DNA from 3 places in the Actinosynnema sp. NPDC023587 genome. Region 1 is predicted to be linked to each of the others. Evidence: riboswitches for the same ligand, from Rfam matches in the RefSeq annotation. Region 1 holds a riboswitch; each other region holds the start of a gene.
The links. Region 1 has a riboswitch for glycine ahead of gcvP (aminomethyl-transferring glycine dehydrogenase). Riboswitches for the same ligand answer to the same signal wherever they lie in the genome.
Positions count from the first base shown of each region.

Region 2: another riboswitch for glycine. It lies ahead of gcvH (glycine cleavage system protein GcvH); the one in region 1 lies ahead of gcvP (aminomethyl-transferring glycine dehydrogenase).
Region 3: another riboswitch for glycine. It lies ahead of gcvT (glycine cleavage system aminomethyltransferase GcvT); the one in region 1 lies ahead of gcvP (aminomethyl-transferring glycine dehydrogenase).

Region 1 is NZ_JBFABG010000012.1:69,880-80,141, forward strand. Features, by position in the region: gene AB0G01_RS27080 (MerR family transcriptional regulator) at 1-641, shown strand, start outside; gene AB0G01_RS27085 (bifunctional nuclease family protein) at 785-1,258, shown strand; gene AB0G01_RS27090 (MerR family transcriptional regulator) at 1,862-2,428, shown strand; glycine riboswitch at 2,492-2,582, shown strand; gene gcvP (aminomethyl-transferring glycine dehydrogenase) at 2,737-5,625, shown strand; gene AB0G01_RS27100 (DUF3224 domain-containing protein) at 6,390-6,794, opposite strand; gene AB0G01_RS27105 (WYL domain-containing protein) at 6,857-7,822, shown strand; gene AB0G01_RS27110 (substrate-binding domain-containing protein) at 7,905-9,683, opposite strand; gene AB0G01_RS27115 (3-methyladenine DNA glycosylase) at 9,778-10,262, opposite strand, start outside.
Region 2 is NZ_JBFABG010000002.1:143,637-153,898, reverse strand. Features, by position in the region: gene AB0G01_RS05790 (ABC transporter ATP-binding protein) at 1-121, opposite strand, end outside; gene AB0G01_RS05785 (hypothetical protein) at 168-569, opposite strand; gene AB0G01_RS05780 (hypothetical protein) at 572-754, opposite strand; gene ald (alanine dehydrogenase) at 1,111-2,217, opposite strand; glycine riboswitch at 2,439-2,530, shown strand; gene gcvH (glycine cleavage system protein GcvH) at 2,648-3,028, shown strand; gene AB0G01_RS05765 (L-serine ammonia-lyase) at 3,034-4,398, shown strand; gene AB0G01_RS05760 (glutathione peroxidase) at 4,470-4,955, opposite strand; gene AB0G01_RS05755 (AarF/UbiB family protein) at 5,024-6,967, opposite strand; gene AB0G01_RS05750 (SSI family serine proteinase inhibitor) at 7,195-7,548, opposite strand; gene AB0G01_RS05745 (MFS transporter) at 7,755-9,053, shown strand; gene AB0G01_RS05740 (Gfo/Idh/MocA family oxidoreductase) at 9,237-10,256, opposite strand.
Region 3 is NZ_JBFABG010000004.1:122,405-132,666, reverse strand. Features, by position in the region: gene AB0G01_RS12890 (hypothetical protein) at 1-70, shown strand, start outside; gene AB0G01_RS12885 (helix-turn-helix transcriptional regulator) at 262-750, shown strand; gene AB0G01_RS12880 (hypothetical protein) at 873-1,241, shown strand; gene AB0G01_RS12875 (DUF3817 domain-containing protein) at 1,262-1,564, shown strand; glycine riboswitch at 1,721-1,808, shown strand; gene gcvT (glycine cleavage system aminomethyltransferase GcvT) at 2,012-3,112, shown strand; gene glyA (serine hydroxymethyltransferase) at 3,123-4,388, shown strand; gene AB0G01_RS12860 (cyclopropane-fatty-acyl-phospholipid synthase family protein) at 4,569-5,837, shown strand; gene AB0G01_RS12855 (DUF1295 domain-containing protein) at 5,834-6,607, shown strand; gene AB0G01_RS12850 (prolyl oligopeptidase family serine peptidase) at 6,677-8,743, shown strand; gene AB0G01_RS12845 (spermidine synthase) at 8,825-9,667, opposite strand; gene speD (adenosylmethionine decarboxylase) at 9,664-10,074, opposite strand; gene AB0G01_RS12835 (type III PLP-dependent enzyme) at 10,130-10,262, opposite strand, start outside.

The DNA.
Region 1 (10,262 bases):
CGATCTCCAAGATCCGTTTCCTGGAGTCGGAGGGTTTGGTCCGCCCGGCACGCACCGCCTCGGGGTACCGCCAGTTCACCTCCACCGATGTCGAGCGGTTGAGGTACGTGCTGGCGGCCCAGCGCGACCGCTACCTGCCGTTGAAGGTCATCAAGGAGCACCTGGACGCGGCCGACGCGAGCGCGCCCGCGCCGGGTCGGGTGCTGCGCGCGGTGGACGGCACGCCCACCGCCGAGCAGTTCACCGGCGGGTCCCCGCACCGGGTGACGCGGGAGGACCTGCTGGCCCGCTCCGGGCTGGACGGGGCGCTGCTGGCGGACCTGGAGCAGCACGGCCTGATCAGGGCCGGCGCGGGCGGGTCCTACGACCAGGAAGCCGTGCAGATCGCGACCACCGTGCGCGCGATGGCCGGCTTCGGCCTGGACCCCCGGCACCTGCGGTCGTTCCGCGCGGCGGCGGACCGCGAAGTCGGCCTGGTCGAGCAGGTCGTGACACCCCTCTACCGGCAGCGGGACCCCCGGGCGCGCGGGCGCGCCGACGAAGTCCTCCGCGAACTGGCGGCGCTTTCCGTAACGCTGCACACACTCCTGGTGAAGGCCGGGTTGCGCGATGTCGCCGGTACCCGTGTTTCCCCTCGGTGAACCCGTGTCCGAATAGTGATCGCGGATACCCGGTGGTTGCGCACGGGGCCCGCTTGGCGGGTAGCGTCGAATGCGTACGTGGGGGATCCTCGTGGCATAGCGGGGACGCCAGAATTTCAGCGCGCTGAGGGAGGCGATACCCGATGAGCGAGATGCGCGTCGTCGGCGTGCGGGTGGAACTGCCCGCCAACCAGCCGATCCTGCTGCTGCGCGAAACCGAGGGTGAGCGCTACCTGCCGATCTGGATCGGCTCGGTCGAAGCCACCGCCATCGCCCTGGAACAACAGGGCGTGCGTCCCGCGCGGCCACTGACCCACGACCTGCTCAAGGATGTCATCGGAGCGCTGGGCCGGCAGCTCGAACAGGTCCGGATCACCGATCTCCAGGAGGGCACGTACTTCGCCGAGCTGGTGTTCGACGGCGACGTCCGGGTCTCCGCGCGGCCGAGCGACTCGGTGGCGCTGGCGCTGCGGATCGGCGTGCCGATCCACGCCGAGGAGTCGGTGCTGGCCGAGGCCGGCCTGATCATCCCGGACGAGCAGGAGGACGAGGTCGAGAAGTTCCGCGAGTTCCTCGACTCGGTGTCGCCGGAGGACTTCCGCGGCGCGGACACCTGACGTTCCCCACCGCTCACCGGCGGTGTGCGGGATAGGCAGAGGCGTCCGGCCACGGGGTCGGACGGGCGGCCCGGGCGCTCGCTCCGGGCCTTTTCGCGTTCCGGGTCTCGTCGCGCGCCCGCAGGACGAGCCGGCCGCGCCCGGTCTTCCGGTGGCCGTGGGCCCGGTTCGGACGGGCTGGGGGCTCTCCGGACGTGCCCTCGGGGTGCTCGGTGGCGGGCGGTGCGTGGGCGGAGCGTCGATTCGTGCGCGGAGTGCGCGCCACGAGGAGCCGGCGGCCGGCCGCGAGCGGGGGTCGGCCCCGTGGTGTGTGCGGTGCGTTGTGGATCAACTCCGCGTGCCACCCTCCGGTGTCACACCTCCGGGTTACCGAACGTCAGCGGTGATCCGCTAAACGATCACTAAACGTCACCCGAATGGCTTACGACGGGCGTCTCTCTCAACCTCAACCTGAGGTTTAGCTGAGACACGCTCAGCGCGTCGCGTTGACCTGCCCCCTAGCCGGTCTTACCGTCGAACTCAGGTGGATTGCCGCGGTGTGGTTCGGCGCGGCGGTCCACGGGGTGGTTGCCGGCCTTCGGGCCGGATCGAGGGGAGGCAGGCGTGGTCGAGGAAGCGCCCATCCGGGCCGGGTGCGGCGAACAGGGTGAGCTGTTCCCGGACTCCTCGCTGCCGGACGAACTCGTGGGCTACCGCGGCCCGGCGGCGTGCCAGATCGCGGGCATCACCTACCGCCAGCTCGACTACTGGGCCCGCACCGGACTGGTCAACCCGACCATAAGGAGTGCCCACGGCTCCGGCAGCCAGCGGCTGTACTCGTTCAAGGACATCCTGGTGCTCAAGGTGGTCAAACGACTGCTGGACACCGGGGTCTCGTTGCAGAACATCCGGGTCGCGGTGGACCACCTGCGCCGTCGCGGCGTGCAGGACCTGGCCCGGATCACGCTGTTCAGCGACGGCACGACGGTCTACGAGTGCACCTCGCCGGAGGAGGTCGTGGACCTGCTCCAGGGCGGTCAGGGCGTGTTCGGGATCGCGGTCAGCGGTGCGATGCGGGAGATCAGCGGCACGATCCACGACTTCCCGGCCGAGCGCGCGGACGGGGTGGAGGTGGACGAGACGCCGAACGACGAGCTGTCCCGCCGCCGGCGCACCCGGGCGACCGGCTGAGATCCACGTCGCGTCCGTGACGGGCTCCGGCGCTGGTCCGGGTACCATTCGCGGGTAGTCGATTGAGCCCGCGCGGGAGAGTCCGAGCACGTCTCGGCGCCGAAGGAGCAAATCCTCCCCGGAACCTCTCAGGCGCAAGGACCGCGCGGGTGAGACGCCTCTGGAAAGCGGGTCGGTCCACCGACCCCACCGACGGTGCAAGCCCGGCCCGCCGACGGCCGCGGTGAAGCTCTCAGGTGCCCGAACGGGCGGAAGACAGAGGGGGAGGGCAACGGCAGAAGTGTGCCCGCAGCCCCGGAGGCGCAGCTATGACGCAGGACCGCATCCCCCTCGCCGCTCTTGAGCACGGCACCCCCTTCGCCGACCGCCACGTCGGCCCCCGGCCGGCGGAGCTGGCCCGCATCCTCGACGTGATCGGCGTCGGCTCCCTTGAAGAGCTGGCGCAGCGCGCGGTGCCCGAGTCGATCCGCGAGCGCGACCTGGTGCTGGACCTGCCCGCGCCCGCCACCGAGACCGAGGCGCTGGCCGAGCTGCGCGCGCTGGCCGCCCGCAACAAGCCGCACAAGCAGATGATCGGCCTGGGCTACTACGGCACCACCACCCCGCCGGTGATCCGCCGCAACGTGCTGGAGAGCCCGGCCTGGTACACCGCCTACACGCCGTACCAGCCGGAGATCTCGCAGGGCCGGCTGGAGGCGCTGCTGAACTTCCAGACCGTCGTGGCCGACCTGACCGGCCTGAACCTGGCCAACTCGTCGATGCTGGACGAGTCCACCGCCGCCGCCGAGGCGATGACGCTGGTCCGCCGCGCGGGCCGGAGCACGTCGGCCAAGTTCGTGGTCGACGAGGACACCCTGCCGCAGACGCTGGCCGTGATCCGGACCCGCGCCGAGCCACTGGGCATCGAGATCGTCACCGCCGACCTGTCGCAGGGCCTGGAGGGCCTCGGCCTGGGCGGCGACTACTTCGGCGTGCTGCTGTCCTACCCCGGCGCGTCCGGCGTCGTGCGCGACCAGGAGTCGCTGATCGCGGAGATCCACGCGGCCGGCGCGCAGGCCGTGGTGGCGGCCGACCTGCTGGCGCTGACCCTGCTGCGCCCGCCCGGCGAGATCGGCGCGGACGTCGTCGTGGGCACCACCCAGCGGTTCGGCGTGCCGATGGGCTTCGGCGGCCCGCACGCCGGGTACATGGCGGTCCGCGAAGGACTGGCGCGGCAGCTCCCCGGCCGGCTGGTCGGCGTGTCGGTGGACGCCGACGGCAACCGCGCCTACCGCCTGGCGCTCCAGACCCGCGAGCAGCACATCCGCCGCGAGAAGGCCACCAGCAACATCTGCACCGCCCAGGTGCTGCTCGCCGTGATCGCGTCCATGTACGCCGTCTACCACGGGCCGGAGGGCCTGCGGGCGATCGCGACCCGCGCCCACCGGATGGCGACCGTGCTGGCCGCCGGGCTGTGCGAGGGCGGGGTCGAGGTCGTGCACGGCGAGTTCTTCGACACCGTGCGGGGCCGCGTCGAGGGCCGCGCCGCCGCGATCGTCGCCGCCGCCCGCGAGCTGGGCGTCAACCTGTGGCAGGTGGACGCCGACACGGTGTCGATCGCGTGCGACGAGACGACGACCCGTGACGACCTCACCGCCGTGTGGCGGGCGTTCGGCGTGACGGTGTCCGACGTGGACGGCCTGGACGCCGACACCGCCGACGGCATCCCCGCCGCCCTGCGCCGCACCTCCGACTACCTGACCCACCCGGTGTTCCACGCGCACCGCTCGGAAACCGCGCTGCTGCGCTACCTGCGGGCGCTGTCGGACAAGGACGTCGCGCTCGACCGGAGCATGATCCCGCTCGGCTCGTGCACCATGAAGCTCAACGCCACGGCCGAGATGGAGGCCGTCACCTGGCCCGAGTTCGCCGAGCTGCACCCGTTCGCCCCGGCCGCCGACGCCGAGGGCCTGCTGTCGCTGGTCGGGGACCTGGAGTCGTGGCTGGCCGAGGTGACCGGCTACGACGCGGTGTCCCTGCAACCCAACGCGGGCAGCCAGGGCGAGTTCGCGGGCCTGCTGGCGATCCGCGCCTACCACCGGTCCCACGGCGACGCGCACCGCGACGTGTGCCTGATCCCGTCCTCCGCGCACGGCACCAACGCCGCGTCCGCCGTGATGGCGGGCATGCGGGTGGTCGTGGTGAAGTGCGACGACAAGGGCAACGTCGACGTGGGCCACCTGCGCGAGACCGTCGAGGCGCACCGCGACGACCTGGCCGCGATCATGATCACCTACCCGTCGACGCACGGCGTGTACGAGGACACCGTGCGCGAGGTGTGCGGCCTGGTGCACGAGGCGGGCGGGCAGGTGTACGTGGACGGCGCGAACCTGAACGCGCTGATCGGCCTGGCCCAGTACGGCAAGTTCGGCTCGGACGTGTCGCACCTGAACCTGCACAAGACGTTCTGCATCCCGCACGGCGGCGGCGGTCCCGGCGTCGGCCCGATCGGCGTGCGGTCGCACCTCGCGCCGTTCCTGCCCAACCACCCGCTCCAGCCGGCCGCCGGCCCGGCGACCGGCGTCGGCCCGATCAGCGCCGCGCCGTGGGGTTCGGCGTCGATCCTGCCGATCTCGTGGGCGTACGTGCGGATGATGGGCGGCGACGGCCTGCGCCGGGCGACGCTGACGGCGGTCGCGGCGGCCAACTACGTGGCCCGGCGGCTGGACGAGCACTTCCCGGTGCTCTACACCGGCGAGGGCGGCTTCGTGGCCCACGAGTGCATCCTGGACCTGCGGCCGATCACCAAGGCGACCGGCGTGACGGTGGACGACGTGGCGAAGCGGCTGGCCGACTACGGGCTGCACGCGCCGACCATGTCCTTCCCGGTGGCGGGCACGCTGATGGTGGAGCCGACCGAGTCCGAGGACCTGGCCGAGATCGACCGGTTCATCGACGCGATGATCGCGATCAGGGGCGAGATCGACCGGGTGGGCGCGGGCGAGTGGCCGGCCGACGACAACCCGCTGCGCAACGCGCCGCACACGGCGGCGTCGGTGACCGGCGAGTGGGACCACCCGTACAGCCGGGCGGAAGCGGTCTTCCCGGCGGGCACGGCGGCCCCGAAGATCTGGCCCCCGGTCCGCCGCGTCGACGGCGCGAAGGGCGACCGCAACCTGGTCTGCTCCTGCCCCCCGGTGTCCGCCTACGGCGGCTGACCCGCGTTCTCCGGCGCACGCCGGCAGGCACCCCGCCTGCCGGCGTGCGCCGTGTCGCGCCGCGAACGGCCTGGTCGAGACCCACCCGGGAGTCGAACCCGGAAGCGACGGTGTTGCAGACCGCCTCACGACCGTCGTGACGTGGGTCGAAGGCACGGCGTGCGCCGTGCCCGGTCGCGCGCCCTGGGGTCGAACCAGGCGAACCGGGGGTATGGGCTCCGGTCGGCCACCGGGCCGACGCGCGGGGGTGACCGCCGTGGTCGGCGGTCGGGTGCCCTGCGCGCCTCCGGAAGTCCAATCCGGAGGCGCTCCAGGACGTGGTGCGGGCAGGTCGGACAAACCCGCCGGGAATAGTCGGAAAATGCGTGTGCCGGTGCGCGAAGCGCATCGGGAAATGATTCGGAGACCGTGCGGCCCGACGGTTTCCGCGGTCCGGCGAGTGGTGGGCCGGAGGCGGGAACGACGAAGCCGCCCGGATCGGTCTCCCGAGGGGCGGCTCCCTGTCGCGGTGACGAGGACTATGTCACGACAGGGAGTCCGCGCAGCTCAGCGGCATCAGCGGACATCGCTGACAGGGCATCGGGCGGAGCCGGGCCGGGCGGGTGCCGGTCGCCGCGCCGCACCGGCGCTGCGTCCCCTGCTGCCACGTGCCGGCCATCTCCGCACTCCCTCGCTGTTCGGTGGGTAACCCGAGAATGCCCGAAGCCGGACCGCCGCGCAATACTTTTACGGACTTCGCACCACCCTGTCCCGACCGGTGGAATTCACGCGAAGTGGTATTCGATGGTGTAGCGGCCCGGCTGGTCCTGGGGCCACCGGATCGAGCCCGTGCCGGTCAGGCCGGCCAGGTCGCCGGCGGCGGAGACGATCGTGAACGTGCCGTCGGCGACGCCGTCGCGGAAGCCGCCGACGTGCTCCAGCACGAACGTGCCCGCGCGGCCCGCCAGCGTGCCGGTCACCACCTCGTAGCCGACCGACCGGCACGACGCGTCGTCCGGGTAGGCCATCAGGAAGCGCATCTCCCCGGTGCCCGCCAGATCGCCGTCGTACGCCGTGGTCATGCCGCCCGTGGTCTGCTTGGGGCCGGTGACCTCGTCGTAGCGCCGGCCGTCCCAGGTGTGCTCGTCCCAGCTCGTCATCTCGGCCGTGCCGCTCGCCTCGCTGCTCATGACGACGATCCTGGGCGGCCTACCTGACAGCTCGTGTCAGGTACCGGGGGACAATCGGGTCCATGCGCGCCGGTCGGTTGCTCTCGCTGCTCCTGCTGCTCCAGTCGCGCGGCCGGATGACCGCCCGGGAACTGGCCGACGAGCTGGAGGTCTCCGTCCGCACGGTCTACCGGGACGTGGAGGCGCTCGGCTCGGCCGGCGTCCCGGTGTACGCCGACCGCGGCCCGGCGGGCGGCTACCGGCTGCTGGCCGGCTACCGGACCAGGCTCACCGGGCTCACCGAGGAAGAGGCGGGTTCGCTGTTCCTGGCCGGGATGCCGGGGCCGGCGGCCGAACTCGGGCTGGGCGCGGTGGTGGCGGCGGCGCAGCTCAAGCTGCTCGCCGCGCTGCCACCGGAGCTGCGGTCGCGGGCCGGGCGGATTCGCGAGCGGTTCCACCTGGACACGTCGGGGTGGTTCCGGCAGGCCGAGGAGATGCCCTTCCTGGCGTCGATCGCGGACGCGGTGTGGGAGCAGCGGCGGGTGCGGGTGCGGTACCGGCGGTGGGGCGGGCCGGGGTCCGAGGTGGAGCGGGTGGTGGGACCGCTCGGGCTCGTGCTCAAGGGCGGGATCTGGTACCTGGTCGCGGAGGCGTCCGGCGAGGTGCGGACCTACCGGGTGTCGCGGGTGCTGGAGCTGCACGCCGTGGAAGAGGCTTTCGCGCGACCGGACGGGTTCGACCTGGCCGGGTTCTGGCTGGACTGGTCGGTGCGCTTCGAGGAGCGGATGTACCCGATGACGGTCACCGTCCGGCTGACCGGGGACGGGCTGCGGCGGGCCCGCGTGCTGCTGAGCCCGGTGGCCGGGCGGGCGTTGGCGGAGGTCGAGCCGGCGTGGGAGTGGACGGCGGTCCGGCTGCCGGTCGAGTCGCTGGACCACGCCCTGGTCGACGTCCTCCGCCTCGGTGCGGACGCGGAGGTCGTCGAACCCGCCGAGCTGCGCGACCGGGTCAGGGCCACGATCGCCGCGATGGCCGCCGTGTACGCCTGAGCCGCCCAACCGCCCAACCTCCCAGCCGCCCGCGCCTCGCTCGTCCGACCGGGGCCGCGCGGCGGCGCTGGAGGGAGCGGCGCTAGAGGGAGAGCAACTGGGCCAGCGCCGCGTCGACGCCGCGACCGTCGTCCACCACTGACAACGTCCCGCCGCTGGTCCGGGTGAGCTCGCCCAGCGGCTGCCGCTCGGGGTCCGGCCCGATCGCCAGCACGCTGATCGCGATGTCCTTGCCGTCCTGCCTGAGGCCGGCCAACTCGGTCTTGAGCTGCGCGAAGGTCATCCCGCCGTCGTTGGCCCCGTCGGTCAGCACGATGATCCGGTTGCGCTTGCCCGGCTGGTAGTCCGCCAGGGCCTTGGCGTAGAGCGCGGCCACGCTGGTGTAGAGCTGGGTCGCGCTCTGCGGTCGCAACCCGGCCACGCCGTCCAGCAGCCGTTGCTTCTGCCCGATCACCGGACCGGTCCCGACCAGCTCCCGGTAGGGCTTCTCGCCGTCCAGCTCGCGGGAGAACTCCCACAGCCCCAGCGCGCCCGACACCGACCGGTTCACCTGGCCGGCCAGCGCGTCCTTCACCCACACCATCCGCGACTTGCCGTCGCCGCCCGGCTCCTCCATCGACTTCGACACGTCCACCAGCACGGTCACCGCCTGGCCGTTGTCGGCGGTGGCCCACGCGGCGGAGATCTGCTGCGCGGTGTTCGCGTCGGCGGGCACCAGCTTGTCGGTCATGGTCGCCCACCGCACCCCCGGCGACGGCTTGGGCCGCTCGGTGGTGGCGTCCACCCGCAGGCCCGCGCCGGCCAGCGTTTTCTGCTGCTCGTCCTCCAGCAGGAACTCCCGGAACGACTGGGACGCGCGCACCTGCGCCTCGCCCACCCAGTCGCCCGCGAGCGGCACGAAGGGGAAGTCCGCGACCGGGGACGGGCCGCCGGCCGCGACCCCGAAGAGGGGCTGCGCCGGCGCGGTGCCGCTGTCCTTGCCGGTGTTGTACCGGTACAGGTCGACCTCGAACACCGGCACGGCGCTGAACCCGGCCGCGTTCACGCCCGGCCGCTCCGCGAGCTGGGACAGCGCGCCCCACGTGGTCGCGGGCGTCTGCTCGGGCTTGGACGCGGTGAGCCGGCCGAGGGTGGCCTTGACCGGGTCGAGCGCCAGCATCTCGGTGGTCACCGGGCCCTTGCCGTCGGGGCTCGCGCCCGCGAGTGCGGACTGGATCACCATCGCGGTGGCCACGTTGGCCGTCGGGTCGGGCATGGCGACCTTGAAGTCGCCCCACTCGGGCTTGCCGAACCGGCTCCAGCCGCCCGCCGCCGACGTCACCTCGGGCAGGTCCGTCCAGCGGAACCCGGCACCGGCCTGCACCGCCTGCGCGCCCTCCTGGGGCAGCGCCAGCAGCACCGGGCTGGCCGCGATGGAGACCGGCTGCGCGCCGAGCAGCGCCCGGTTCTGCGCGCTGAGGCGGTTGGCCCACAGCATCGAGTCGGTGACCCACGCGTGCGGTCGTGCGCCGAGCTTCGCCTCGTCCCAGCCCTGGGTGAGGCTCTGGAGCACCACGTCGGAGTCGATGGACTGCACCTCGACCCGGATGCAGTGGTCGTAGACGACCGGTCGGTCCGCGCTCCACGACTCGGCGGCCTCGCGCACCGCGTCGGCCACGCTGGGCGTCGCGGCGACCCGCAGACCCGCTTCACCCTGTCGGCAGTCACCCGCCTGGGCGGCGGCACGTTGCTCCACGATGCCGCCCACCCACGTCCAGGCGAGGTAGCCGAGGACCAGGAGCACGACCACGCCGACGATCGCGACGGGCCACGTGGCGATACCGCGCCGCACCTTCGTCCGCAACGCGCGGTGTCGAGACATCGTCTTCCCTCTCAGCGGTCGACCAAGTCTGGCGATCCCCGACCGGCGTCACGCTAACAGGTGAAGTCTGCGGACCAGGTGAAGTCACAACGGGTTACGCGGAGGTGACGGATGCCGCCAGGAGGGTCCGCGTGATGTCGATCAGCGCGGCCCGCAGCGGCGTGGCCGCCGCCGCGAAAGCGCTCTGGTGCCGCACGTACTCGGCACGGCCCTCCGGGGTCTCGATGGGCACCGGGGCGTAGCCGAGCGCGGACAGGTCGTAGGGGCTGGCCCGCATGTCCAGCTCGCGGACCCGCAGCGCCAGGTCGAAGCAGTCCGCCACCAGCTCGGACGGCGTGGCCAGGTCGAGCTTGTACGCCCACTTGAAAAGATCCATGGTGGCGTGCAGACACCCCGGCTGCTCCAGGTCGACCTGGGTCTCCCGGGTCGGCTGCACCGCGTTGTGCGGTCGCGCCGGCGGGGTGAAGAACCGGAACGCGTCGAAGTGGCTGCACTGCACCTTCTGCGCCTCCACCACGGCGTCCGTGCCGTCGTGCCCGAGCCGCAGCGGCCACGCCTCGTGCCGCACCCGGTCCGTCC
Region 2 (10,262 bases), on a different contig from region 1:
GACCGAGGAAGCCGGTCACGGAACCCGGTTCCACCGTGAAGCTGAGATTCTGCACCGCTGCGACCGGACCGAACTGCTTGGTCAAGTTCTGCACCACGATGCGGCCACTGCCGTCGTGCACGCGTCCCTCCCGAAGGCTCTTCGGGCGTCATCCTGCCCTAGGGAGGTCAGTCCGGAAGGGCGTGTCGCGGTTTCGACACCACAGCGGGTATCTCGGCGGTGGCGTCGGCGGGTGCGCCGGCCGACGCCTCGGCGTCCCGCAGCCGACCGAACGGCCCGCGCAGCGGACGCCGCCGCTCGCGGTGCGGGAGGCCCTCGCCGATGAGGTGCTGGTGCGCCATGGTCCACACCTGGCACGGCCACTTCTTGTGCCGCAGCACGCCGGGGCAGGCGCGGCACCGACCGTCGGATTCGGGCTGGTGCACGGTGAGCAGCAGCCGCCAGGTGTCCGCCAGGCGGTTGATCTCGGCGCGCGCGAGCGGCACCAGCGCCTCGGCCGCGCCCCGCTCGGCGACCTCTTCGAGCTGGGAGAGCCGGCGCAGCACGGCGGCGCGGAGGGTGTCGTCCACCGTCACATCCTGTCCGCGGCCTGGTCGAGCAGGCGGTGCAGCCTGCGGGTTTGCGTGACAGACATCACAGCCGACTCGCCGGGTGGCGAGACCAGCAGCACCCGGTCGTCCTCGACCAGCACGGTCATCGACCGGTCCCGTCCGAACGGGTCGTGGCAGTCGATCCAGCCCTGTGGTTCGGCCATGTGCGCTCCGATCGGAGTTCGGTGGCGGCGCGGTGGGCTCACCGCGGAGGCGGGCCCGCCGCCGCACGGCGCGGGCACCCCGTCCTGTCCATCGGCCGACCGGGCGTCGTGACTTACCCGTTACGCGGGTAATTCACTCGTTTGCTTGAGGGCGGGCACGGGCTGTGCTCCGGTGGGTGAAGATCTGCGCGCAGATGGGCGGGGCGGCTGGGCACGGCCGCCCGTTCCCCGCTAGCATTGGAGGCGCGGCCCGCTCCCAGTGACCCCCAGGCTGGTTGAGCGGGCCGCCTTTTCATGCCCGGACGTGCGAGAAAGGGCGTCCACCGGGATGGTGGACGCCCCTCCTTCGCGGGTGCTCAGACTTCGAGCGGGGTGTGGGTGAGGCCGTGCGCCTCGGCGACCGGCTGGTTGGTCAGCAGGCCGTCGTGCACGTTCAGGCCCAGCGCCAGCGCCTTGTCCGCGCGCAGCGCCGCCTGCCAGCCCTTGTCGGCCAACGCGACCGCGTAAGGCAGCGTCACGTTGGTCAGCGCGTACGTGGACGTGCGCGGCACAGCGCCGGGCATGTTCGCGACGCAGTAGAACACCGAGTCGTGCACCTGGTAGGTCGGGTCGGCGTGCGTGGTGGGCCGCGAGTCGGCGAAGCAGCCGCCCTGGTCGATGGCGATGTCCACCAGCACCGAACCGGGCTTCATTTGCGCCACCAACTCGTTGGAGACCAGCTTCGGGGCCTTCGCGCCCGGCACCAGCACCGCGCCGATGACCAGGTCGGCCTCGCGCACGGCCTGCTCGACCGAGTAGCGGTTGGACGTCACGGTGCGCAGCCGGCCCTGGTACAGGGCGTCGATGTGGCGCAGCCGGTCGACGTTGGTGTCCAGGATCTCGACGTCCGCGCCCAGTCCCACGGCGATGGCGGCGGCGTTCAGGCCCGCCACGCCACCGCCGATCACGACGACCCGCGCCGGGTGCACGCCGGGCACGCCACCGGGCAGCACGCCCCGGCCGCCGGACGGCTTCATCAGCGAGAACGCGCCGACCTGCGGTGCCAGCCGACCCGCGACCTCGGACATCGGGGCGAGCAGCGGCAGCGCGCCGTTCGCGGTCTGCACCGTCTCGTACGCGATCGCGGTGGTGCCGGAGTCGATCAGCGCTTGGGTCAGCGGCTGGTCGGCCGCCAGGTGCAGGTAGGTGAACAGGGTCTGGCCCTTGCGCAACAGCGGGTACTCCCGCGCGATCGGCTCCTTGACCTTGAGCACCAGGTCGCCCTCGGCCCACACGTCCTCGGCCGTGGCCAGGACCTTCGCGCCGGCGGCCAGGTACTCGTCGTCGGTGATGGCCGACCCGAGGCCCGCCCCCGTCTCGACGAACACGTCGTGGCCGCGCAGCGTCAGTTCGTGGGCTCCGGCCGGGGTCAGCGCGACGCGGTATTCGTGGTTCTTGATCTCGCGGGGTACTGAGATCCGCACGGAGGGCTCCTTCGGGCCGTTGTTAGTGCCAAAGGTCCGGTACCGCCATCCGGCTGTCATCGTGCCACTGGCACGAACGCGCACCCGCCGCGTTGTGCCGGCCGGACAACGGCGAACGGCCGCCGAACTCTCTGGACGCACGTTGACACCCGTGTCACCCACGACTTAGCGTGCTCGCGTTCGACCAACTGAACATCGGCCGCGGTGTCGCAGGTGACACCGGAACCCGGGCGGGAGAGCCTCCAGCGAGCCTGGAGCGCCGAAGGAGCAAGCACCCCGCACACTCTCAGGCAACGAGAACCGCTCGGGTGAGGCGACTCTGGAAAGCGTGCTCACGCGCGCACCCACGGTGCAAGCCGCAGCGCTGCGGCGAAGCTCTCAGGTCCCAGGACAGAGAGGGGGCCTGGCCCGCGCGCACCGAGGAGTTGACGTGACCTTTCCGGAAAACCTGCTGTACACGCCCGAGCACGAGTGGGTCGACTGGGCTCCGGGTACCCAGGAGCCCGTGGCGATCGGCATCACCTCCTACGCGGCCGAGTCCCTGGGCGACATCGTGTTCGTCCAGTTGCCGACCGTGGGCGAGCGCGTGAAGTCCGGCGACGTGTGCGGCGAGCTGGAGTCCACCAAGTCGGTGAGCGACCTGTACGCGCCGGTCAGCGGCCAGGTCGTGGAGGTCAACACGGCGGCGGCGGACGACCCGTCGCTGATCAACAACGACCCGTACGGCGAGGGGTGGCTGTTCAAGGTCTCGGTCGAGGACGCCACGGGCCTCCTCACCGCCGCGAAGTACGCGGAACTCACCGGGGACTGAGCGCCGTGGCGATCAGCGTCTTCGACCTGTTCTCCGTCGGCATCGGCCCGTCGAGCTCGCACACCGTCGGTCCGATGCGCGCCGCGACGATGTTCGCGGCGCGGCTCGGGCACCGCGCGACGTCGGTGGACCGCGTGCACGTCCAGCTCTTCGGCTCGCTGGGGGCGACCGGGCACGGGCACGGCAGCCCCAAGGCCGTGCTGCTGGGTTTGGAGGGGCACAAGCCGGAGGACGTCGACCCGGCCGCCGCCGACGTCCGGGTGGGGGAGATCCGCGCCACCGGGAGGCTGCTGCTGGGTGGGGTGCGCGAGATCCCGTTCACCGAGGACACCGACCTGGTGATGCACCGCCGCAAGTCCCTCCCGTTGCACCCCAACGGGATGAGCTTCACCGCCTACACCGGCGGGGAGGTGCTGGACGAGGCGGTGTACTACTCGGTCGGCGGCGGTTTCGTGGTGGACGAGACGGCCAGCGGGACCGACCGGATCAAGGCCGACGAGACGCCGATCGAGCACCCGTTCCTCAGCGGTGACGAACTGCTGGCGCGGGCCCGGGAGACCGGGCTGCCGATCAGCGGGCTCATGCTGGCCAACGAGCGGTCCTGGCGGTCCGAGGACGACGTGCGGCAGGGCCTGCTGCACATCTGGACCGTGATGCAGGAGTGCGTCGAGCGCGGCTGCGGCCAGACCGGCATCCTGCCGGGGGGGCTGAAGGTGCGGCGGCGCGCCGCCGAGATGCGCGAGCGGCTCGCGGCCGAGCACTTCGCCACGGACCCGCTGCGGGTGATGGACTGGGTCACCCTGTTCGCCCTGGCGGTGAACGAGGAGAACGCCGCCGGCGGCCGGGTGGTGACCGCGCCGACGAACGGCGCGGCCGGCATCGTGCCGGCGGTGCTGCACTACTACACGCGGTTCGTGCCGGGCGCGTCGGACGACGGCGTGGTCCGGTTCCTGCTGACGGCGGGCGCGATCGGCGTGCTGTTCAAGGAGAACGCGTCGATCTCGGGTGCCGAGGTCGGGTGCCAGGGCGAGGTCGGGTCGGCGTGCTCGATGGCGGCGGGCGGGCTGGCCGAGGTGCTCGGCGGGACCCCGGAGCAGGTGGAGAACGCCGCCGAGATCGCCATGGAGCACAACCTCGGGTTGACCTGCGACCCCATCGGCGGCCTGGTGCAGATCCCGTGCATCGAGCGCAACGCGCTGGCGTCGATCAAGGCGATCACCGCGGCGCGGATGGCGCTGCGGGGCGACGGGTCGCACTTCGTGTCGCTGGACAAGGTCATCAAGACCATGCGGGAGACCGGCAAGGACATGAAGGTGAAGTACAAGGAGACCGCGCGCGGCGGACTCGCGGTGAACGTCATCGAGTGCTGACGTCCCGCGCCGCACCGGCGGCCCGGCCCGCGCGGGTGCGTGGGCCGGGCCGGGCCGGGCCGCCGAGGGGTCTACGGCAGGGCGGCCTCGATCGCCTTCACGACCGACTCGTCCTCCGGTTCGGTGCGCGGCCGGAAGCGGGCCAGGACTTCGCCGTCCGGGGCGACCAGGAACTTCTCGAAGTTCCACTGCACGTCGCCGGCCTCGCCGTCGGCGTCCGGGCGCGCGGTCAGCGCGGCGTACACCGGGTGCCGGCCGTCGCCGTTCACGTCGACCTTCTCGAACAGCGGGAACGTCACGCCGTAGGTGGTCGAGCAGAAGGTGGCGATCTCCTCGGTCGAACCGGGTTCCTGGCCGCCGAACTGGTTGCACGGGAAGCCGACCACCGAGAAACCCCGCTCGCCGTACCGGGCCTGGAGCCGCTCCAGCCCCGCGTACTGCGGCGTCAGGCCGCACTTCGAGGCCACGTTCACGACCAGCAAAGCCTTGCCGCGCAACGAACCCAGGCTGCTCGACGTGCCGTCCAGGGTGTGCACGGCGATGTCGTGGATGCTCATGCCGCCAGCCTACGGTGCGCCCGCCGCGCGGCACGGCGGGATCGACACCACCTGGCCGGGTCCGGCTCTCAGGCCCGGTGGCCGCTCGGCTGGGTGGCGTCGCGGGGTCGGAAGACGGTGACGACCACGCGCAGCCCCAGCAGGACGCTGATCACCAGCAGGTTGTAGCCGAACACCTGGAACAGCGAGATGTCCGGGCCGACCAGCGGGCCGCCGTCCGCGCCCAGCAGCAGCACCGCCATCACCCCCGCGGTCGCGCCCAGCACGGTCAGCATGACCTGGTGCAGCAGGGTGACGACGAAGTGCCGGTCCCGCTCGTCGGCGAACAGCCGCAGGTTCATGCCCAGCCTGCCCTGCTCCAACGCGCTGGAGATGCGCTCCAGCCGGCGCGGCAGGCGCTTGACCATCGGCAGCATCGAGTACAGCTCCTCGGTCACCGTGCGCCGCAACGACTCCGGCGTCAGGCGCTCGCTGAACTGCTGCTCGGCGAACGCCCGCGATTCCGCGATGATGTCGAAGCCGGGCGACAGCGCGTCGAGCGTCCCCTCCACGGTGGCCAGCGCGCGGAACACCGCGGCGATCTCCGGCGGGATGCTCAGCCCGTAGCGGTAGACGAGGGCGAACAGGTCGCCGAACATCGCCGCGTCCGGGCGCATCCCGGCGTTCAGGTGCCGGGCCATGAACTGGCCGAGCGCGCGTTCCAACTGCTGCTCGTCGATCTCGTCGGGCCGGGTGACCAGTTCCAGCAGCGCGTCGCGCAGGCTCGCCGGGTCGCCGCGGTCGACGGCCAGCAGCAGCTTGCCCAGCGCGGAGCGGAGTTGGGCGTCGATCCGGCCCACCGAGCCGAAGTCGAGCATCCCCAGCCGGCCGTCGCCGAGCAGCATGATGTTGCCGGGGTGCGGGTCCGCGTGGAAGACGCCGTTGAGCAGCACCTGGCGCAGCAGCACGTCCAGCAGGGACCGGGCCAGCGCGCTCCGGTCGGCGGACTCCAGCGGCGCGGACCGGATCGGCCTGCCGTCGAGGCGCTCCATCACCAGGACCCGGGACGTGCAGTGGTCCTCGTACACCTGCGGCAGCACCACGTCCGCGTCGGCGGACGCGGCGCGGACGGCCGCGAGGTTGCGCGCCTCCACCCGGAAGTCGAGCTCTTCGCGCAGGGCCCCGGAGAAACCGGTCGCCAGGTCCTTGATGCCGATCGCCCTGCCCCAGCGGGTCCGCTCGTGCAGCGTCGAGGCCAGCCGGCCCACGATGTCCAGGTCGCCCTCGGCGACCCGCCGCACGCCGGGCCGCTGCACCTTCACGACGACCTCTTCGCCGGACTTCAGCCGCGCGCGGTGCACCTGCGCCACGGACGCCGCCGCGATCGGCGTCTCGTCGAACTCGGCGAACACCTCCTCGGGCGGACCGAGCTCGGCGACCAGCACCGCCCGCACGGACGCCCACGGCGCGGCGGGAACGTTGTCCTGCAACAGGGTCAGCTCGTCGATCACCTCCGCGGGCAGCAGGTCCGGCCTGGTGGACAGCACCTGGCCGAGCTTGACGAACGTGACGCCGCCCTCCTCCAGCGCCTGGCGCAGCGACCGGGCCACCCGGGTGTCGGTGCGCTCGCGCCCGCGCAGGTACGGGCCGAGGCCGTGGCGGAACGCGATGGCGCTGATCCGGGAGTACCGCCGGCCCCGGGCGATCCTGTTGCGCAGCAACCGCCACCACTCGGTGACCGGCGGGATCGTCCCGGTCGGCACGATGATCTCGGCCAGCGTGAGCAGCGAGATGACGACCAGCAGCGCGATGCCGATCTGGACGGTGCTGAGCGCGGTCGTCGTCTCCGGCTCGGGCATCCCGTTGAGCAGCCCCGCCGTGAGCGAGAGGCCCAGCAGGCACGCCAGCGCGGTGCGCACCAGCCCGACGCGCAGGCCGAGGATGCGGCGCGCGGCCAGCGAGATGCCCATGATCAGCGCCAGGAACGTCACCGGCACGCTGACCCAGTCCACCAGGAAATTGACGATGTCCACGTTTCCCCCCACCGTTGGGCCGGAGGATAGATCCACCTTCCTGAGAACGCCGACCCGGTGCGCGGACCTCGGACTCGACCCCGCTCACCCGGGTCCCCGTCCGGGGGCCACGACGTCGGCGGTGTCGTGGACCCCCGGCGGGACTCGTGGGTGCACGCCGTGGAGCGGGGACTCGGGGCGGTGCTCCGGCGTCGTGCCGGGCCCGGTGGTCACCCGGGCGTGGTGGGCTAGAAGTCGAACACCGGCCCGGTCTCGGCCAGCATCACGCACGGGTTCGCGAACTCGGCGGTGAACTCGCGGGTCTCGCCGCGCCACATGCCGGTCGCGACGACCTTCACCGGGTCGTACTGGAGCGTGCAGGCGACGCCTTCCTTGGCCAGCTCGGAGACCTGTCCGCCGACCGGGTGCAGCGCGGCGCACGACTCGGGTGCCCTGGGGTGCCTGCCGCCGACGGGCTCGCAGGTCAGGTTCATCACTTCGATCGCGTCGCCGTGCGTCTTGCTCAGCACGAACGAGGCTTGCGGGACGGAGGCGGTGGGAATCAACGCGGCGAGCGCCGCGATCAGGGGTAGTGCTGCCATGCCATCACAGTGGACCGCACGGCACCGGGTGCTCCAGCCAAGTCACCACATCGTGTGATCTCTTCAACGAATGAGGGGTTTGGTGCGCGCGGCCGAACGGCCGTGCCGCCCTCCGGACGCGACCGGGTTCGGACCTGCGGACCACGGTCTGTGACGTGAGTCACTCACTGGTCTCGCGTCGGCCGGCCGGGCACCAGGGTGGGTGGATGGGGAACTCCGGGGTGCGCCGGGTCGCGCTCGCCAGCTCGGCGGGGAACGCGGTCGAGTTGTACGACTTCCTGCTCTACGGCACCGCGTCCGCGCTCGTGTTCGACAAGCTCTTCTTCCCGTCCTTCGACCCGTGGGTCGGCACGCTGCTCTCGTTCGCGACGTTCGGCGCGGGTTTCCTGGCGCGCCCGCTGGGCGGGGTGGTGATCGGGCACTTCGGCGACCGGCTCGGCCGGCGCTCGATGCTGGTGCTGACGCTCACCGCGACCGGGGTCGCCACGGCGCTGATCGGGCTGCTGCCGACCTACGAGTCGATCGGCGTCGCCGCGCCGGTCCTGCTGGTGCTGCTCAGGGTCGTGCAGGGGTTCTTCCTCGGCGGTGAGCAGGGCGGCGCGACCCTGATGGCGGTCGAGCACGCCCCGCCGGGCCGGACGGCGTGGTACGGGAGCTGGACGTTCCTCGGCTCGCCGCTGGGTCTGCTGCTGGCCAACGGGGTGCTGGCCGCGTCCACGGCGGTGTCCGGCGACGGGTTCCTCACCTGGGGCTGGCGGGTGCCGTTCCTGTTCAGCCTCGTGCTGGTCGGCGTCGGGCTGTACGTGCGGCTGTCGGTGGAGGAGAGCCCGCAGTTCCGCGCGGCCAAGTCGGAGCGCGGCGCGGTGCGGATGCCGGTGGTCGAGGTGCTGCGCGACTCGTGGGGTCGGGTGCTGCTCGGCGCGGGCGTGAACCTCGGGTTCAACATGTTCATCTTCGTGATCGCGACGTTCGTGGTCTCCTACGGCACCAAGCAGTTGGGGTTGCCGCGGTCCACGCTGCTCAACGCCGGGTTGATCGGCGCGGCGGCGCAGGCGGTGGCCATCCTGGTGTTCGCCCGGCTGTCCGACCGGGTCGGGCGGCTGCCGGTGATGCTCGGCGGCGCGGTGTTCCTCGGGGTGTTCGCGTTCCCGCTGTTCTGGTTGCTGGAGACGCGGTCGCCGACTCTGGTCGTGGTGGCGCTGGTGATCGGGTTCTCCGGGTCGGCGGCGGTGTTCGGGCCGATGCCCGCCTACTACGCCGAGTTGTTCGGGACCCGGGTCCGGTACAGCGGGGTGTCGTTGAGCTACCAGCTCGGCGCGGTGCTGGGCGGCGGGCTCTCGCCGCTGATCGCGGTGTGGCTGCTGGAGCTGACGCCCACGCGGTCGTCCTGGCCGGTGTCGGTGTACCTGGTGCTGGGCGCGGTCGTGAGCGCGTTGTCGTTGCTGGCCATCGGCGAGACCCTCCGGCGTGCGCCGGAGGGTGCCCCGAACGCCTCGGCGGGCTAGCGGGCCGGGATTTCGTCCAGCACCGCTGGTGCGCCAGGCGATCACGCCCTCGTCGACCTGGGTGAAGGACGTCGGCTCTCGTGCACGATCGTGTGGAAACCCTTGCCCCGCAGGCTTTCCGTCACCCGATGACGATTCCGGACGCGTCCCCTCGTGTGGAAGGAGTCTTCCGCGAAGAGAGAGTCAATCGCCAAGGGGGACGGTGGTGCGCGTGGCGGCCGAGGTGAAGGCGGCCTCCACCACCGCCAGGGCGGCGACGACCCCCTGCGGGTCGACGGGCGTCCGGCCGGCGGCGATGGCCTGGTAGAAGGACTGGTACGCGCCGGGTTCGGTGGGCACGGGGGTGCCGGAGACCGTGCCCCAGGCCGCCGGGTCCTCGGTGCCCCAGATCGGCCCGCCGGGCGTCGTGCCGGCCTTGAGCTGGTCCTCCTGGGGGTCCATGCCGTGTTTCACGTAGGCGGCCCGGTCGCCCAGGACGCGGAACCGGGGGCCCTGGTCCTCGGCCAGGGCCGACATCCACAGGTGCGAGACGACGCCGCCGTCGTGGGTCAGGGCGATGAACGCGTCGTCGTGCGCCCGTGCGCGCTCGCGGAGCGTGCGCACCTCGGCGTAGACGGTCCGGGGGCGGCCGAACAGCACCAACGCCTGGTCGACGAGGTGCGTGCCCAGGTCGTGCACGATGCTGCCCAGGTCGGCCGGGTCGCCGGACTCCTTCCACGAGTCCTTGGGCCGGGGCCGCCAGCGCTCGAACCGCGACTCGAAGCGGTGCACGGCACCCAGCGAGCCGCCCGCCAGCAGCGCGCCGACGGTCCGGAAGTCGCCGTCCCAGCGGCGGTTCTGGAACGGGTGCAGCCGCCGGCCCCGGGCCTCGGCCAGGGCGGCGAGCTCCAAGGCCTCGGCGGGGGAGCCGGCGAGCGGTTTGTCCACCACGACGTCCAGGCCGTGCACGAGAGCCGAACGCGCGTGCGAAGCGTGGTACCGATTGGGTGTGGTTACGACGACCAGGTCGAAGTCCCCGGCCTGTCGCCAGACATCTTCCGGGTTGTCCAGGAGGCTGGTGCCGGGGTACCTCCGGCGTACTTCGGCCTGGCGGTCGGCGTTGCCCGTCACCACCGCCGACAAGGTCAAACCCGGTGTGGTGGCGATGAAGGGGGCGTGGAACGCGGCTCCGCCGAGCCCGTAGCCGATCAGTGCGGTGCGCATGTCGCG
Region 3 (10,262 bases), on a different contig from region 1:
GACGGCCCTCGGCTGGCTGCGCCAGGGTGCGGAGTCGATCATCACCTTCGTCCGCGGCCTGTTCGCCTAGTCCACCTCGCGGGGCGTGCACGGACCGGTCACCGCTGGTGACGATCGGGACCGGACGTTGCACCGTACGGGTGGAATGAGGGCTATAACGCCCTGGTAACAGGGTTTTTGACAATCCAGGGTCTAGCGGTTGTCGGTACCCGCTAATACGGTGCGCTGCATTGGCTGATCTTCGACCGATGAGGAGGCAGAATGGTCGAGGACTCCGGAGTCGACGAGCTGCTGCGGCAGTGGGCGGCTGAGCGCTCGGACGACGCCGAGATGCAGGAGGTGAACCGGATCAAGGACGCGTGGCTGGCCGAGGCCCCACCGTCCGCGCCGGGAATCCCCGTGCAGCGGGCGAACGGCGGGTCGCGCGGACTGGTTCGGGTCGAATCCGCTGACCCGGCCTACGTGGCGGCGATGCGGAAGAGGGCACCCGAGGTGCCCGAGGTCCTGCTCGCGGCGGCGGCCAGCTACTGGCAGCTCGTGGGCGAGCTGGCGGAGGCGGAGCGGTGGTGGGACGCGGGCATCAGCCCGTTGGACCAGCGCGCGCTCGACTACCGGGCGGCCGGGCTCACGCCCGCCGACCTGGGACGGCGTCTCGGCCCGATGACGGTGCTCCAGCACCTGCGTCGGGGCAGTGCGGCGGCCTGGTGCGTGGCCAGGTTGCAGCGGCAGCGCCGGGACGGCGTTGCGTGAACCCCGCGCCGCGTTGTGAGGGCGCGGCGTCAAGTCGGTCACCCGCACCAACCGGGAGGGCGGGCTCCTGTGCGAGGAGCCCCTTCCGTCGGGGAGCGGACTCCGCGAAGTAGTGTGGGAGGGTGCCCGGCACCCTCCTGACACCCCGGCGACTCGCCATCGCGGCGGTCTGCCTGGTGTCGCTGATCGTGTGCTGCGGCCTCGCCTACTGGCAGTGGGAGAGGTTCTCCCAGGCCGGTGGCACCTTCCAGAACCTCGGGTACGTCTTCCAGTGGCCGCTGTTCGGCCTGTTCCCCCTCTTCATGGTGTGGCGGATGCGCAAGCTCGCCGCCCAGCGCCGGGCCGAGGACGCCGGGGAGCCGGTGGTCGGGGCCCGGCAGCCGGTCGTTACCGTGGAACCCGTCAAAACACCCGCGCCGGACGACGAGGACGACGAGCTGGCGGTCTACAACCGCTACCTCCGGGAGCTCAACGCGCGGGACCAGCGGTGAGCGAAGGCGGTTGGCAGGCGATGAGCGGTGCGTTGAGCCGGTTCCGGTTCATGGCTTACGTGGTCGGTGTCGGCCTGCTCCTGCTGGTGGTCGCGATGTTCGTCAAGTACCTCGGCGACAACACCGGGATGATGGCGGTCGTCGGCCCCGTCCACGGCTTCCTGTACGCCGTCTACCTGGTCTTCACGGTGGACCTGGCGCTGAAGGCGCGGTGGTCGCTCAAGGGCTCCGCGCTGGTGCTGCTCGCGGGCACCATCCCGTTCGTGTCGTTCTACGCCGAGCGCAAGGTGGTCGAGAGCGTCAAGGCGGAACGTGCCCTGTGACCGCTCGCGCCACCCCCGCGCCGGCCACGGGTACGTGGTCCGCGCCCGGTGCCGCCGAGCGGGCGCGGGCCGTGGCCGGGTGCTGTGACCTGGTCCTGGTTGACCGTGCCCACCAGGCACAACTAGCGTCTGGCGGTACCAACTGAACACGGCCGTCGATGTCGAGCGGGAGAGTCCCCGCGAGGGGCGCCGAAGGAGCAACTCCTCCCCGGAATCTCTCAGGCACAGCTACCGCCCGACGCAGGCAACTCTGGAAAGCAGGCGCTCCGCGCCTCGCCCACGGTGCAAGCCGCGCTCCGCGCGCGGTGAAGCTCTCAGGCTCATGACAGAGGGGGAGGCTCACTCGACGAGGAGTCTCCGATGGACCGTGTCATCCTTCGCCGACGGCGACCGCCGACCGACCAGGTCGGTGTGATCGCCGTGCCCGCCACCAGGGAGGACCACCCCGTGGAAACCCGCCGGACGCCGCTGCACGCCGAGCACGAGGCGCTGGGAGCCCAGTTCACCGACTTCGCGGGCTGGCGGATGCCGCTGCGCTACGACAGCGAGCTCGCCGAGCACCACGCCGTGCGCACGTCGGCGGGTCTGTTCGACCTGACGCACATGGGCGAGATCGTGCTGTCCGGCCCCGAGGCCGGCCGCGCCCTGGACCACGCGCTGGTCGGGAACGCGTCCGCGATCTCCGTCGGCCGCGCCCGCTACACCATGATCACCCAGCCGGACGGCGGCGTGCTCGACGACCTGATCGTCTACCGGACCGGCGAGCAGGAGTACCTGGTCGTCGCGAACGCCTCGAACGCCGCCGTGGTGTTCCAGGCGCTCGTGGAGCGCGCCGACGGCTTCGACACCTCCGTGGTGGACAAGTCGGTCGACTACGCCCTCCTGGCGATCCAGGGCCCGGCGTCCACCGCGATCCTGGCCGCTCTCACCACCACCGACCTGGCGGGCGTGAAGTACTACGCGTCCTACCCGACCGAGGTGGCCGGGCGGCCCGCGCTGCTCGCCCGCACCGGCTACACCGGCGAGGACGGCTTCGAGCTGTTCGTGGACCCGTCCGACGCCCCGGCCGTGTGGCAGGCGCTGCTGGTGGCGGGCCGCGAGCACGACCTCAAGCCCGCCGGCCTCGGCTGCCGCGACACGCTGCGCCTGGAGGCCGGGATGCCGCTGTACGGCAACGAGCTCAGCGCCGAGCGCACCCCGTACCACGCCAACCTGGGCCGCGTGGTCAAGCTGGACAAGCCCGGGGACTTCGTCGGCCGCGACGCGCTGGCCGCCGTCGCCGACAAGGGCGTGGAGGCGAAGCTGGTGGGCCTCAAGACCGCGTCCCGCCGCGCGCCCCGGCACGGGTACCCGGTGCTGGACGCGTCCGGCGCGGTGGTCGGCGAGGTCACCAGCGGCGCGCTGTCGCCGACCCTGGGCTACTCCGTGGCGATGGCGTACGTGACGCCGGAGCACGCCGAGCCCGGCACCGAGCTGGCCGTCGACATCCGGGGCAAGCAGGAGCCCGTGCAGGTCGTCGCGCTGCCGTTCTACAAGCGAAACTCGTAAGGGAGACACCATGTCCGAGCACTTCAACACCTCCCTCGCGGAGTTCGACCCGGAGGTCGCCGAGGCCGTCGCCGCCGAGCTCGGCCGGCAGCAGAACACCCTGGAGATGATCGCCTCGGAGAACTTCACCCCGGTGTCGGTGCTCCAGGCGCAGGGTTCGGTGCTGACCAACAAGTACGCCGAGGGCTACCCCGGCCGGCGGTACTACGGCGGCTGCGAGAACGTCGACGTGATCGAGCGGCTGGCCATCTCCCGGGTGAAGGAGCTGTTCGGCGCGGGCTTCGCGAACGTCCAGCCGCACTCGGGCGCGCAGGCCAACGCGTGCGCGATGGTCGCCCTGCTCCAGCCCGGCGACACGATCCTGGGCCTGGACCTGGCGCACGGCGGCCACCTGACCCACGGCATGCGGATCAACTTCTCCGGCAAGCTCTACAACGTGGTGCCCTACCACGTGGCGGAGAGCGACGGCCGGGTCGACATGGCCGAGGTCGAGCGGCTGGCCACCGAGCACCGGCCGAAGCTGATCGTGGCCGGCTGGTCGGCCTACCCGCGTCAGCTCGACTTCGCGGAGTTCCGCCGGATCGCCGACTCGGTGGACGCCTACCTGATGGTCGACATGGCGCACTTCGCCGGCCTGGTGGCGGCCGGGCTGCACCCGAACCCGGTGCCGCACGCGCACGTCACCACCACGACCACGCACAAGACGCTGGGCGGCCCGCGCGGCGGCGTGATCCTGACCAACGAGGCGGACCTCGCCAAGAAGATCAACTCGGCGGTGTTCCCCGGCCAGCAGGGCGGTCCGCTGGAGCACGTGATCGCGGGCAAGGCGGTGGCGTTCAAGCACGCCGCGTCGCCCGAGTTCGCCGACCGCCAGCGCCGCACCGTCGAGGGCGCGCGCATCCTGGCCGACCGGCTCTCCCGGCCCGACGCGGCGGCGGTCGGCGTGAAGGTGCTGACCGGCGGCACGGACGTGCACCTGGTGCTGGTCGACCTGGTGGCGTCCGAACTGGACGGCAAGCAGGCCGAGGACCGGTTGCACGAGGTGGGCATCACGGTCAACCGCAACGCGGTGCCGAACGACCCGCGCCCGCCGATGGTCACCTCGGGGCTGCGGATCGGCACGCCGGCCCTGGCCACCCGGGGCTTCGGCGCGGCGGACTTCGCGGAGGTCGCGGACGTCATCGCGGCGGCGCTCCAGGCGTCGCCGGACCTGGTCGAGCTGCGGTCCCGGGTCGAGGTGCTGGCCGCGAAGCACCCGCTCTACCCGACCCTGTAGGGGTTCTTCCGATCCGACGGGAATCCCCCGGCCCGCGCGGGCCGGGGGATTCCGCGTTTTCCAGGGCAGGGGCCTCCTCCCCGGACAGCGCCCACCCGGCGGTCGCGACCTGTCCGGCGCGGGTCGAACCGGGACGAGGTGGCGCGCGAACGTCCGGCTACCAGAGGTCAGGAGGAGCTCGTGGTCGTCGCAACCGCCGGAGTGGCCGGGCGGCTCGCCGCCGTCGTCGAACGTCTGCTGGGGGCCCGACTGCCCCTCGGGCTGCGCGCGTGGGACGGCAGCACGGCCGGTCCGCAGGACGGTCCGGTGGTCGTGATCAGGTCCCGCCGCGCCCTGCGCCGGCTCCTGTGGAACCCCGACGAGCTGGGTCTTTCCCGCGCGTACGTGGCGGGGGAGCTGGACGTGGACGGCGACCTGGCCGACGGCCTGGCCCGGTTCTGGGCGCTGGCCCGGCAGGGGAGGCCGACCAGGCCGAAGGCGCTGGACGTGATCGGCGCGCTGCGCGCGGCGGCCGGTCTGGGCGTGCTCGGACCGCGTCCCGCGCCGCCCGGCGAGGAGGCCCGGCTGTCCGGCCGGCGGCACACCCGGCACCGGGACCGGGACGCCATCTCCCACCACTACGACCTGGGCAACGAGTTCTACGAGCTGGTGCTGGACCCGAGCATGGCGTACTCGTGCGGGTACTTCACCTCCCCCGGGGCGACCGTCGCCGAGGCGCAGCACGCCAAGCTGGACCTGGTGTGCCGCAAGCTCGACCTCCGACCCGGGATGCGCCTGCTCGACGTCGGCTGCGGCTGGGGCTCGATGATCCTCCACGCGGCCGAGCACTTCGGCGTGCGGGCCACCGGGGTCACCATCTCGGCGCGGCAGCAGGCGCACGTCGAGGCCCGGATCGCGCGGGAGGGCCTGTCCGACCTGGTCACCGTGCGGCTCCAGGACTACCGGGAGATCGCCGACGAGCCGTTCGACGCGATCTCCACCATCGAGATGGGCGAGCACGTCGGCGAGGAGAACTACCCGCGGTACGCGGCGGTGCTGCACCGGATGCTCAAGCCGCGCGGCCGGCTGCTGCTGCAACAGATGTCCCGGGGTGCCAACGCGCCCGGCGGCGGCGCGTTCATCGAGTCCTACGTGGCACCGGACATGCACATGCGACCGGTCAGCCGGACCGTGGCGCACCTGGAAGGGGCGGGTTTCGAGATCCGGGACGTGCACGCGCTGCGCGAGCACTACGTCCGGACGGTGCGCGCGTGGGCCGGGACGCTGGAGGCGCGCTGGGCCGAGGCGGTCGCCCTGGTCGGCGAGGGCCAGGCGCGGGTCTGGCGGCTCTACCTGGCCGGCGGCGCGCTGACGTTCGAGGAGGGCCGGATGGGTGTGGACCAGGTGCTGGCGGTGCGGCCCGGCCCGCGCGGGGACAGCGGGATGCCGGGGGTCCGGGAGTGGGCGTGAGCTTCGGCTGGAACGTGCTGTGGTCGGCGGTCGCCGTCCTGGTCCTGGTGACGGCGTTGTTCGGCCGCGCCGTCGCGCGCCGGCGGTTCGACCTGGTCGACTCGTTCTGGGGTCCGGGTTTCGCGGTGATCGGCGCGCTGACCTACGTCCTGGCCGAGCACTCGGCGCGCTCGCTGGTCGTCGCGGTGCTGACGGTGGTGTGGGGTCTGCGGTTGGGATGGCACATCCACTCCCGCAACCGGCACAAGCCCGAGGACCAGCGGTACGTCGACGTGTACCGGCGGGCGACGGGCAACCCGTTGGCCAAGATGTACCGGGTCTACCTGCTCCAAGCCGCGATCATGCTCGTGGTGTCGCTGCCGGTGCAGTTCGCGGCGCACACCTCGGCGGCCCTCGGCGTCCTGGACTACCTGGGCGTGGCGCTGTGGCTGGTCGGGTTCGCGTTCGAGTCGATCGGCGACCACCAGCTCAAGCGGTTCAAGGCCGACCCGGCCAACGAGGGCCGGGTGATGGACCGCGGGCTGTGGCGCTACACCCGGCACCCGAACTACTTCGGCGACGCGTGCGTGTGGTGGGGCCTGTTCCTGCTCGCGTGCGCCACGCCGTGGGGCGCGGTGTTCGCGGTCGGCCCGCTGCTGATGACGTTCCTGCTGGCCAAGGGCAGCGGGAAACCGCTGCTGGAGAAGGACATCGTGCGACGGCGGCCGGGGTACGCCGACTACGTGCGGCGGACCAGCGGGTTCTTCCCGCTGCCGCCCAAGGGGGAGTGACCCGGCGGGTGTCCCGGTCGCTGCCGGTGGCGGCCGGGTCACCCGGCGGTGAGGCCATAGGGTGTCACCGTGGGCAACGAGATCTCCTTCCCGCGCCAGCAAGCGCGCAGCCAGCGGTTCACCCTCGGTGCGCCGCGCAACTTCACCGTCGCACCCGACGGCGGCCGGGTCTACTTCCTGCGGACCGCCTCGGCCACGAGCCGGGCGAACTGCCTGTGGGTGTACGACACCGCGACCGGGGCCGAGAGCCTCCTGGTGGACGCGGCCACCCTGCTCAGCGATCCCGAGGACCTCTCACCGGAGGAACGGGCGCGCCGTGAGCGCAGCCGCGAGCAGGCCGCCGGCATCGTGTCCTACGCGGTCGACGCGGACGTCGCGCGGGCCGCGTTCGCGCTGTCCGGGCGGCTGTTCGTCGCGGACCTGGCGTCCGGCGCGGTGCGCGAACTGCCCGTCACCGGCAGCGTCCTCGACCCCCGGCTGGACCCGACCGGGCGCAGGGTCGGGTACGTCGCGGCGGGCGCGCTGCACGTGGTGGACCTCGAATCCGGCCACGACACCGTCCTGGCCGAACCGGACGCGGACGACGTGACGTGGGGCCTGGCCGAGTTCATCGCCGCCGAGGAGATGGACCGCCACCGGGGGTACTGGTTCTCCCCGGACGGCGAGCACGTGCTGGCCGCGCGGGTCGACAACCGGCCGGTGCACCGCTGGTACATCGCCGACCCGGCGAACCCCGCGACCCCGGCCGCCGAGATCGCCTACCCCGCCGCCGGCACGCCCAACGCGGACGTCCGGGTCGCGGTCCTGGGCCTCGACGGCAGTCGCGAGTTCGTGGAGTGGGACCGCGCGGCGCTGCCGTACCTGAACACCGCGCACTGGTCGTCCCACGGCCGCCCGCTGCTCCAGGTCCAGTCCCGCGACCAGCGCCGCGTCGAGGTCCTCGCGGTCGGGCCGGACGGCGTCGAGGTGGTGGCCGCCGACCGCGACCCGCACTGGATCGAGGTCGTGCCCGGCGTGCCGCGGTGGACGCCGGGCGGCGAGCTGGTGCGGGTGGTGCCCCTCGACGGCGCGAACCGGCTGGTCGTGGGCGACGACGTGTGGACGCCGGACGGCTTCCAGGTGCGCTCGGTGGTCGAGGTGGCCGACGACGTGCTGGTCACCGCGTCCACCGACGACCCGACCCAGGTGCACGTGTACCGGGTGGGCGCGGCCGGCGTCGAACGGCTGTCCACCGAGGACGGTGTGCACGGCGTCACGCGCGGCGGGGGCGTGGTGGTGCTGTCCTCCAGCGGCCTCGGGCACTTCGGGCCGGCGGTGACGGTGACCGGCGGCGGGAGGACCGGGTCGATCGGGTCGTTCGCGGAGACCCCCGTGCTCACGCCGGACGTGCGGCTGCTGACCGTCGGTGAGCGCGGGTTGCGCGCGGCGCTGCTGCTGCCGACCGGGCACGTGCCGGGCGGGAAGCTGCCCGTCCTGCTCGACCCGTACGGCGGGCCGCACGCTCAGCGCGTGCTCAGCGCCCGCAACGCCTACCTGTCGTCGCAGTGGTTGGCGGACCAGGGTTTCGCGGTGCTCGTGGTGGACGGCCGGGGCACGCCGGGGCGCGGGCCGGAGTGGGAGCGGGCCATCGCGTTCGACTTCGCCGGCGCGACGCTGGAGGACCAGGTCGACGCCCTGCACGCGGTCGCGGCGCAGGAGGCGGACCTGGACCTGGGGCGCGTGGCGATCCGGGGCTGGTCCTACGGCGGGTACCTCTCGGCGCTGGCGGTGCTGCGGCGTCCGGACGTGTTCCACGCCGGGATCGCGGGCGCGCCGGTCACCGACTGGCGGCTCTACGACACGCACTACACGGAGCGGTACCTGGGACACCCGGACGAGAAGCCCGAGGTGTACGACTCGAACTCGCTCATCGAGGACGCGCCGAAGCTGGCGCGGCCGTTGATGATCGTGCACGGGCTGGCGGACGACAACGTGGTGGCCGCGCACACGCTGCGGCTGTCGTCGGCGCTGCTGGCGGCCGGCCGGCCGCACACCGTGCTGCCGCTGTCGGGCGTGACCCACATGACACCGCAGGAGCAGGTGGCCGAGAACCTCCTGCTGCTCCAGGTGGACTTCCTCAAGCGCTCCCTGGGCTGACCGGGGCGCGCCGCCGACCCGCACCGGCGCGCGAGGCCCGTTCCCGTTGCCCGGCAGCGGGAACGGCCTCGCGCGACCGGGTCACGCCAGGGACCGGCGCACCAGGTAGGGCGGGATCGAGTTGCCCAGCAGCGCCAGGTCGTCGATCGTCCCGGGCTGGTAGCCGCACCGGGGCAGGCGTTCGGTCATCAGCGCGGTCGGGTCGGCGACCTCGTCGGCGCGGCCGAACAGGTACGCCCACTCGTGCTCGTCGGAGCCGTAGTACGCGACCGTGCCGAACACGTCGTTGAACCGCTGCCAGGACCGGATCAGCGTGCCGTTGCGCCACATCGTCTGGCACCCGGCCTGCGTCACCACCACACCGCCCGACGTGAGCAGCGCCTTGCACATGCGCAAGAACTCCTCGCCGTAGAGGCGGTTGTGCTGCGCCTCCTCCTCGCGCTCGTCCGGCAGGTCCACCAGGACGATGTCGTAGCGCTCGGAAGTGGTGCGGATGTGCTCCCACCCGTCGGTGTACCGCACGCGGACCGCGCCCTCGCCGCGCTCGGCGGCGGCCAGCTCGTCCGGCGAGTAGCCGTAGGGCAGGTGCTCGGCGCACAGCTTCACGGCTTCCTCGTCGATGTCGATGTGGTCGACCACCGACGCGCCGGCCGCCACCGCCATCTGGCACACCACGCCCTCGCTCGACCCGATGACCAGCACCCGGTCGACGCGGTCGGCGAGCAGCAGCGCCGGCACCATCAGCGCCTCGTGGTAGGTCAACTGGCTGAACTCGGTGCTCTGCCGGTCGTCGTCGCAGAATAGGGACAGGCCCTGGCCCGTGCGCGCGATCACCAGGTGCTGGAACTGCGTCCGGGTGTCGACCACGACCTCGTCGACGTCCCAGAGCCGGGTCAACCCGGCCGCGAGCGGTTCGCTGATCACGCCTTCTCCTCGCCCACGAGTGCCGGGACGCGGGTGCCCCGGCTGATCATGTCCGTCCGTGCGGACGCAGCGCCCAGCGCGGTGGCCAGCAACTGCACCGCGAGCGCGGGTTTCGCACGCGTGCCGCAGGTGAACACGTCCACGAACACCGCACCGACCTCCGGGTACGTGTGGATGGACGCGTGCGACTCCGACAGCAGGGCCAACACGGTGACCCCCTGCGGCTCGAACTGCTTGGAGACCACCTCCAACACGGTCGCGTCGGCCTGGGTGAGCGCTTCGCCGAGCGCGTGCCGCAAGAACTGCTCGTCGTCCAGCAGTTCCGGGCTCACGCCTTCGAGTTCGGCGAGCACGTGCTGTCCTGCGAACAAGCCAACCGGCTCGGCTTCGCACGGGAGTTCGGACATCAATCACTCCAAACATCTTGAGAAGGGGTTGTGCGTCTTACAGACAGGAGCGCGCTCATCGCACGCAGTAGGTGGCCAACGGCTCGAAGCCGTTGAAGGCCACGGAGGAGTAGCTGGCGGTGTACGCCCCGGCGCACAGCAGATCCACGTGGTCGCCCGCCTGGAGGTCCAGGGGCAGTTCGTAGCAC